DNA from 2 places in the Exiguobacterium sp. K1 genome. Region 2 is predicted to be linked to the other one. Evidence: riboswitches for the same ligand, from Rfam matches in the RefSeq annotation. Region 2 holds a riboswitch; the other holds the start of a gene.
What was found. A riboswitch is a leader RNA that binds a small molecule or an ion and turns the genes downstream of it on or off. The one in region 2 is predicted to bind thiamine pyrophosphate.
Positions count from the first base shown of each region.

Region 1: another riboswitch for thiamine pyrophosphate. It lies ahead of N7U64_RS03675 (ECF transporter S component); the one in region 2 lies ahead of thiT (energy-coupled thiamine transporter ThiT).

Region 1 is NZ_JAOTIT010000001.1:734,307-739,027, reverse strand. Features, by position in the region: gene N7U64_RS03685 (energy-coupling factor transporter transmembrane component T) at 1-447, opposite strand, end outside; gene N7U64_RS03680 (energy-coupling factor transporter ATPase) at 413-1,972, opposite strand; gene N7U64_RS03675 (ECF transporter S component) at 1,972-2,547, opposite strand; TPP riboswitch at 2,653-2,751, opposite strand; gene N7U64_RS03670 (50S ribosomal protein L25/general stress protein Ctc) at 2,843-3,520, opposite strand; gene N7U64_RS03665 (DEAD/DEAH box helicase) at 3,872-4,721, opposite strand, start outside.
Region 2 is NZ_JAOTIT010000001.1:405,424-410,144, reverse strand. Features, by position in the region: gene N7U64_RS02005 (amino acid permease) at 1-915, shown strand, start outside; gene N7U64_RS02000 (thiamine diphosphokinase) at 981-1,589, opposite strand; gene thiT (energy-coupled thiamine transporter ThiT) at 1,589-2,149, opposite strand; TPP riboswitch at 2,213-2,319, opposite strand; gene rpe (ribulose-phosphate 3-epimerase) at 2,343-2,999, opposite strand; gene rsgA (ribosome small subunit-dependent GTPase A) at 3,001-3,906, opposite strand; gene pknB (Stk1 family PASTA domain-containing Ser/Thr kinase) at 3,944-4,721, opposite strand, start outside.

The sequences.
Region 1 (4,721 bases), 330 kb from region 2:
AAGTCCGGCTAAAAATCCGTAAGCCAGACGGACCGGCAGCCGGCATTGATGAATCAGACTCATGACGAACCGGGTCGGGTCGGTCGTTGCGACGAACGTTATACTCAACAGGACAAAAGCAAACATCCGCGTTGCGACGAGCCAAGCGTGAGCAAGACTCTCTTCCGTGATCCGGAACCAGCCGAATGTCCACAATTCCGTCTCTCCTTTACCGAATGCCGCCATCATCCAAAATGTCAGCAGAAATAACAGACTGTAAGGGATGAGCCGTAGCAACAGTATCGACAGCCGCCAACCGGAACAGGCTACACCGACGGCTGCAAATAGAAGCAAGGCGAATGTCACCGACAGACGTGACGTCGAAATCAGCACCAGCATGACATACACCAGTGTTCCAAGCTTAACGGCCGGATTAACGCGCGCGAGCAGTGAATCGTTTTCCTGCATGGTGATGCACCTCCTCGCGTTGCTGATAGCGTACCGATAGCGGACGGAGCAACTGGTTATGTTCAAGCAACGATTCGTTCCGGAACAATTCATCCGGTGCCCCGTCAAACTGAATGTGCTTCTCGCCAATGACGACAACACGGTCAGCGTAACGGTGGACCAGCTCCATATCGTGCGTCACCATGATCAGCGTAGTTCCCGCTTCCCGGGCTTGGTGTAACACATCGAGAATCTGAGCCGTCGTCTCAGCATCTTGTCCGAAGGTCGGTTCATCGAGTAACAGGACAGCTTTTCGTTCCAGCAACATCGTCGCGACACTTAGGCGTCTTTTTTGCCCGAGACTGAGTGCAAGCGGGGACTGAGCGGCGACATCCGCCAAACGGTAGTGTTGCAGAGCGTCAGCTACTTGACTTCGTGCCGGTGACGGAGAGCTGATGGCCAGTTCATCGGCGACCGTCTGTTTCAGAAATTGAAACTCCGGTTGCTGAAACACGAAACCGACCTGCCGGTAAAACGTCCGGTCCCGCCATTTTTTCAAAGGTGTCTGAAACAGCTTGATCGTCCCGCTTTGCGCCGGCAACAGTTTTGCCATCGTTTCAAGCAGGGTGCTTTTACCGGCACCGTTGCGCCCGACGAGCATGATCCATTCTCCGGCGGACGCGGTCAGCGAAATCTGGTCGAGAATCACCCGTTTGCCATGCGCGATCGTCACATCGGTCAAATCAAGCGTCGTTTCGTTTGCAACCGGACGTCTTGCGACCGGCGGGTTATTCAGGAACCGTGCTGTTGCGATCGTCAGTGGAATCGTCTCGAGTGTATAGGGATAGAGCAGTGGGCACATGATACCGTGTCGGGTCAGGTCCTCCCGTTTCTCCTCGAAGACATCAAGCGGGGAACCGTCAAGCCTCATCTGTCCTTCCCGAAAGACCAACACGCGGTCAGCAAACGTCACACACTCTTCCAGTTGATGTTCGATCAAAATGAGTGTTACTTCCGGGTCGTGGTGCAATTCTTCAATCAACTCCATCATGACTTGGCGACCGTACGGATCGAGTTGTGCCGTCGGTTCATCGAGTAACAGGATGTCCGGTTCGAGTGCCAGTACACAGGCTAAAGCGAGCCGTTGTTTCATCCCGCCGGACAGCTCGGCAATCGGTGCCGTCAAGGCGAGATCGAGTCCGACCCGTTTCAAAACCGTTCTGATCCGTCCCTCCATTTCGTCGCGGGGGATGCTCCGGTTTTCAAGACTGAAGGCGATTTCCGCTCCGACCGTCTGCATACAAAACTGATCGTCCGGCTGTTGAAACAGCATGCCGACGGTTCCGTCCGCGCGCCATTCGCCGCTGACTTCCGCCTCAATGGTTTCCGGTATCAGTCCGGCGAGGACATGCAAGAAGGTCGTTTTTCCGCTACCGCTCGGACCAATCAATAAGGTCGTCTCTCCTTGCCGGAGCGACACGGTCAGGTCGTTTAAGACAGCGCAATCTTGATCCGGATAGCGGACGGTCAGATTTCGGCACCACATCAGGCAGCCCGCCGTTTCTTCTGTCGTCCGACGACATAGCCGTTCAGCGTTCCCGTCTTGACGAGTGCGTCGACGATGATTTTCGCGAGTAACCCGCCGAGCAGGGCACCGCTGACCAACTGTAGGGAAAACGTCAGCAGAAGAGTGGTCGTCGTATAGTAGGCGAATCCATTGACGATCAGACTGTAAATCATGCTGCCGACTGCGGCAAATACGCCAGACAACATCAAGGTAAAGGTATTGAATGTCCGGTACCCGAATAACAGAAAAGCAACCTCAGCGCCAATGCCTTGCGCAAGGCCAATCAATAGAGCTGATAAACCGAAGTGACTGCCGGTAAACAGTTCGACCGCTGCTGCGACGACTTCGGCAATCAAAGCCGCACCCGGTTTTTGTACGATGTAGGCGACGAGGGGACTGGCAATAACCCAGATGCCGAACATCCAGTTTGATCCGACCGGTCCGAAGATGGCAGAGATTGGCAACCATAACGTTGACCAGCCTAAGTAGAGAACGCCGCATGCGACTGCGAGCATCATCATGACGATAATTTCTTTCATTTTCCAACTGTTCATAATCAGTTCTCCTTTAAATGTACATCCACGAAGAAAGCACAAAAAGACCGCCCTCTAGAAAAGAGAGCGGTCGCGTCAACTGTCCGGGGACAGAAAAAGGGCACGAATGGGTCCGCTCCACTTTCCTACGCTAGTATGAACTAGATCAGGTTCAAAGGGTCCGAAGTGAATCGTCTCAGCCAAATGGCTCCCCTAGTGGATGTGTATTGTGGTGTACAGCTTTCACTGTACGTCTGACGCTCCGACTTGTCAATCCCCATTAAAAAACCCCTCCGCGAGGGGAGGGGAGAAAAGATTATTCTTTGTCTTCTTTGTTTTCTTCAGCTTGCTCTTCAGATGTTTCTTCTGAATCATCTGTTGATGAATCTGCATCCGCTGCTTGTGCTTCAGCTTCTGCTTCTTCGATTTCTTCAAGTTCAGCTTCGAGTGTTGATTCAACGACTGCTGCGACTTGAATATCACCTTCTGTGACGACACGGAAATCTTTTTCTTCCGGAAGGTCCGCTACTGTGATGGAATCACCGATTGCAAGATCCGTTACATCCACTTCGATGCGTTCCGGTAATTTATCTGGTGTTGCGGCAACTGTTACTTTAAAGAGTGTTTGTGAAAGGAATCCGCCAAGTTTTGCACCGGCTGCTTCGCCGACGAGGACGATATCCGTTTCCACTTCTGTTTCTTCATCCATTTTAACCGCGATGAATTCAACGTGTTTAATCGTTGGTGTAAAGATATCCATATCAAGCTTGTTGATCAATGTGTTGACTTTCTTGCCGCCGATTTGAAGAGCGACCAAGACGTTTTCACCGTGATCACGGATAACTTTGACCAATGCTTTTTCATCGAATGAAATCGGTGTGCTTTCCACTTTGTAGCCATACACGACACCAAGAGCTTTTCCTTCATGACGTAATTGCTTTCTAAGTGAGCGTGGGCGTACTTCGCGTTCTTCTACTTTTAATGTTACTGACATGTTCATTTCCCCCTTGAATTTGGTATAGCCCTCAAAAGGTAATGCATGTAGGAGTGGGACAGCAGGGTCCCATATAGAAAATCGTGCGCTAAATGCTAGTTTCATTGGATTTCATCAGAAATGAAAAACGAAGTGAGTAAGTAGCATTTCTCTCCCAGGTCATTACGCTGATATTGAGAAACAATAATTGAAAAGCGACCGTGTTGTACGGTGCTAATGTAGATATACCCCTGTCTTTCAAAACTTAAAACCTTTTTTTCTGAATTTGATTGTCGAAAGACCTTCAAACCTGTTGATAGACAACGGATTGAAGGTCCTTCATTTTTTTAAGATTTCCTTTGATTTGTGTGATTAATCACCTGCTGAATCGACAAAGGAGGGTGAATCGAGCAGACGGACGAGTTCGCGAATCGTTAAAACATCCGGCTTCTGATCCGATAAGACGGCATCAATCATCATTGCTTTGCGATCTTGTAATTCCGCCATCTTTTCCTCGATCGTCCCGGTCATCAACAGCTTGATCACTTCGACCGGCGACTGTTGTCCCAATCGATGAGCCCGGTCAGCCGCTTGCTGCTCGACGGCCGGATTCCACCAGCTGTCGTATAAAATGACGGTATCTGCCGTCGCCAGATTCAGACCGGTCCCGCCGGCCTTCAAGGAAATCAGGAAGAGATCGACTTCACCGGCATTAAACCGGTCACACAGCGCGACCCGGTCCTCAATCGGTGTCTCACCCGTCAGTAGAAAGTGGTCACGTTGTTGTGCTGCCAGTCGTTCCCGAATCCGGGCCAGCATCTTCGTATATTGGGAAAAAATCAGGATCCGATGTCCGGAGGCTAATTTTTCGTCGATTAACGACAGCAACCGTTCAAGTTTCGTCGATTCACCCGTATAGCCGTCGACAAACAAGGCCGGATCACAGCAAATCTGCCGCAGACGCGTCAAACCGGCGAGCAGCTTGATCCGGTCCTCGCGTTTCGTTTCATCGAGGTGCTGCAACGTTTCGAGTTGCAGTTTCGCAAGGTACGAGGCATAGAGTTTCTTTTGCGTCGGACCAAGGTCTGTATAGTGATGGACGATCTGCTTCTTCGGCAAATCCTGTAACACCTCATCTTTGGTCCGCCGCATCAGAAACGGACGGACGAATCGTTTGATCTCGTCATGCGACCACGTTTGAAACGTCTGTAAGTCCGGCAGC
Region 2 (4,721 bases):
GGGGGAGCGGCTTGGTTTGGCTGGATTGATATGACGGCAGCACGCCCGGAAAGTTTATTCGCCAACTTTACTTCAAACGGATTGTTCCCGAACGGTGCGCTCGGAGTCTTGACGACGATGATCGCCGTCAACTTCGCATTCCAGGGGACGGAACTGATCGGGGTTGCGGCCGGAGAGTCGAACGATCCCGAAAAATCGATTCCGAAAGCGATCCGCAATACGGTTTGGCGGACGTTCATCTTTTTTGTTCTTTCGATTACAATCGTCGGCGCCTTGATTCCTTATGAAACAGCCGGCGGTATCAGCAGTCCGTTCATCATGGTCTTTGATGCGATCGGGATTCCGTACGCGGCCGATTTGATGAACATCGTCGTTCTGACTGCCTTACTGTCGGTCGGGAACTCGGGATTATACGCTGCTACCCGGATGTTATGGTCGATGTCTCAAGAAGGCATGATTTCGAAAAAACTTGCGATCGTCAACTCGCGTGGTGTACCGATGCGGGCGTTATGTTTTACGATGCTGTTTGCGATGTTATCGCTTCTGACCGCCTTTTTCGCGGAAGATACCGTCTTCATCTGGTTGTTGTCACTAGCAGGACTCGGTGCACAAGTCGGATGGATTTCAATTTCCGCTTCGCAGATTGCGTTCCGTCGTCAATTCATCAAAAACGGGCATGCTGTCAGTGAATTAAAATTCAAGACACCGTTCTTCCCGGTCTTGCCGATCATCTCGTTTTCTCTGAACATGCTCGTATTGATCAGCTTGGCGTTTCAGGCGGATCAACGGATTGCGCTGTATATCGGTGTTCCGTTCTTCCTCTTGACATGGGGTTGTTACCATCTGTTCGTCAAAGGAAAACATATTGCAGCTCAAACCGAGCGTCAGGCAGCCAGTTCCACGTTAGAATCTTGAACTGCCTCCACCTACAGAATCCTAAAAAAGCGTGTTCGTTAGGCAATCCTAACGAACACGCTTTTTCAATGGTCCGACAAACTCCGTAATGCGATAACTTCACCTGTGTGCACCGTCACTTTTGCCGGTCCCTGATTCGTCCATTCATTGCTGACGGTCAACGATCCGCCGACCGGGACATCGTGTTGTGTCAACGGATACTTGACCCTTTGGAGCGTCAAACGCGTCGGGACGAGCGGAATGAAGGACAGATAATGATACTGGTCTGCTTTGATGTCATATTGTCCCTGTTGCAGGAAACGGATCTCTTCCCGCTTCGTCATCAAACGGACGAGCGGGAATTGTTTTAACAGATAGACATTTTGAAGCGTCATATCCAGTCGTCCGCCGGTCGCACCGAATACCAGCACTTCCGTTGCTTCATAATGTTGACTGACGTAACGTAATGCCAGTTCCAAATCGGTCTCATCCTTTTCAGCCGGATGAATGATTGCCCCTTCCGGTTTGTATCCGAGCGAATCAAAGTCACCGATGGCCAAGTCAAAAGCGAGACCTTGTTGCGCCAATACGGTGACCCCGCCGTCGACAGCAATGACAACCGGCTTCTCCTCCATAAACGGTTGTAAGGATGGAATGTCTTCCGCCGGACCGGCTGCTACAATCACGACCCGCATCAGACACCTCGTGCCGAATAACGAAGAAGCCGTGGTGCCGTCGTAAACAGGAGCCCTGCGACAATACCGCATAACAGATAGGACGGAACCATATACGTCGCGTTATAGATCAAGGAATACGGAACGACCGGACCTTCCGCATATTCAGCAAAGAAGACGATTCCGCTGATGACGTGACAGACATAACGTAAGCCCGCACCTAACAATGTCGCACCTAATACAATCGCCATCAAACGGCCGTTCTTCCCGGCTGCTGCTGCTTTTTTAACTTGACGGGCAAACAGTCCGCTCAGTCCGACGACTCCGAACGCAATCGTATAATCGAGTAACGGCTGAACGACCGTCAGAATTTGTGGAGCGAACATCAGTTGGATTGTTCCAACGAGTGCTCCCGTCACGACCCCACCGACAACGCCGTGACGAAACGCCATGACGAAAATCGGTAACATCGCCAAACTGATGGAACCTCCTTGAGGCATTTTAAACGGGATCAATAAATCGAACACCACACCAAGACTTGCAAAGATTGCAATTTCCATTAACATTTGTAGCCGTTTCATCCTTTTTTCCTCCTAAAAATAAAATCGCAGGACGGCAAAAAGACAGTACGACGAACGCCGTACTGCCTGCGTGCGCCACATCCCTACGTCCGTCTGAACGGAACAGGTTCGAAGGGTTAAAGTCCAATCACTTCTCTCAGCCGCTTGACGCGACACCCCTTGCGGTCTTCATTCAATTTTGATTCTGCTCTTATTATACGTGAGCGGCATTCCGAATACTAGTGATTGCTTCTGAATAATCCGGCGCATTATAAATCGCCGAACCTGCGACCAAAACATTTGCACCGTTTTCGATACATAATTTGGCCGTCTCTGCATTGACTCCGCCATCGATTTCAATCTCAAACGATAGATCATGTTCCGCTTTCAGCGCAGCCAGTTGACTTAATTTCTTCATGACACCCGGAATAAAGGCTTGACCACCGAAACCTGGATTGACCGTCATCAACAACACCATATCGACTTCTTCCAGCACGTGTTCAATCGTCGAAAGTGGTGTATGCGGATTGAGCACGACGCCCGCTTTCGCACCGGCTGCTTTGATCTGTTGCAGGACACGGTGGACGTGATTCGTTGCCTCGACGTGGAATGTCACGATATCAGCCCCTGCTTCAACGAATGCTTCGACAAAGTTTTCCGGACGGTCAATCATTAAATGCACATCCAAAATCATGTCTGTTTTTTGACGTAAACTGCTTAAGACAGGAAGTCCGAATGAGATATTCGGAACAAATTGACCGTCCATGACATCAAAATGAATGTAGTCGGCCCCTGCCGCTTCTACTGCTTTGACATCCCGCTCTAAATTTGCAAAATCCGCTGATAAGATTGATGGGGCGATTTTAATCATGTTAATACCTCCGTGTCCGATTCTTGATTTCCTCTACAAACATACCATAATTCGTATACCGCGAACTCATGATTTCATGTGCCTCGACAGCCTGCTTAACGGCACAACCGGGCTCATTCAGATGCAGGCAGCCGCGGTATTTGCAATCATCCTGTAAAGCAACGAATTCAGGAAAACACCAACGTAACTCTTCCAGTTCCATTTCATGCGGAAAATCGAGATTCGAAAATCCCGGAGTATCCGCAATTAATCCATCACCGAGCGGCATCAGGGTCACGTGGCGGGTCGTATGGCGTCCGCGTCCAAGTGCCTTCGAGATATGACTTGTTTCCAGTGCCAATGAAGGTTCTAAAGCATTCAGCAACGAACTTTTTCCTACACCGGACTGTCCGGCCAGGACACTCGTTTTATCTTTCAGCAACGGACGGACGGATTCGACTCCGGTCAAGGTCTCACTTGACGTTTCGATGACCTGGTAGCCGATTGTCCGGTAGGCAGCAATCGCTTCGGATACATGCTGTTCGGCTTCTCCTTGCAGCAAGTCCATCTTCGTCAAGATAATGATCGGTTGAATCTCTTTTGCTTCGATCAGTACCAAAAACCGATCGAGAAGATGGGCAGAAAAATCAGGTTCTGCTGCTGAAACGACCAACAACGCTTGATCAATGTTGGCAACCGGCGGGCGAACGAGGAAGTTTTGACGGTCCTTTACTTCCAGGATATATCCGGTCTCACTTTCAATGTGTAGAACAACTTCATCCCCAACGACCGGGCTGATGCCCCGTTTTCTGAAATTACCGCGTGCCCGTGAACGAATCTCGCCTTGAGGTGTCATGACATCATAAAATCCACCCTGAAGCCGAATGATCGTTCCTTCCCGATTGTCTTCAATTCGATTTTCTGCCATCCTATGCCCTCCTTTGTCAGGATCAACTTCCTGCTCATTATTCTTGTGATTTTGCCTGATTGTACGTAATCGTCTTCGCCCGGTAAACTTCGTCATCTTTATAGATGGTGATCTTACCTTCTTCTCCCGGATCAATCGTTAACGGAACATCAAACGTTTCGTCCTGATCGATCGATTCTTCGATGACCGTCCGTTTCCCTTTGGCATCTTCCGTCTCAATCCGGACGAGTTGACGTGGAGCGGGCTCGTCTTCTTCACTGACGCCATCGTATACGACTTTTTCAGGGAACGTCGCTGTGACGGTTTTTTCTTCCTCTCCCCGTGAAATAAAGACCGTGACGGAATCATTCGGCTCGACTTGCGCACCGGCTTGCGGATATTGACGAATGACTTGATCAAGAGCGACGTCGCTCGAAAACTCTTGCTCAAAAGTGCCGTCGAGTCCCATCTCATCGAGGTAGGCTTTCGCTTCTGTACTCGATAAGTCCGTCAAGTCTTTCAGGATAAACGCCGGCGATCCATTTGAGACCGTGATGGTGATCATCTGTTCCTTCGCAATGACTTCCGTTCCTGCTGAAATCGACTGTCGGATGACGTTCCCGCGTTTGATGTCTTCGGATTCTTCCCGTTCAACGTCGACTTTTTCAAACCCGCTGTCCTTCAAGATGGCGATTGCTTTTTTCTCTGTTTCATCCGAAACATCCGGTACTTCGACCGGATCACTCCCAGTCGAGACAATCAAATCCACCGTCGATCCTTTTTTGACGGTCGCTTGTTCGCGAGGAGACTGACTGATGACGGCCCCTTCTTCGACC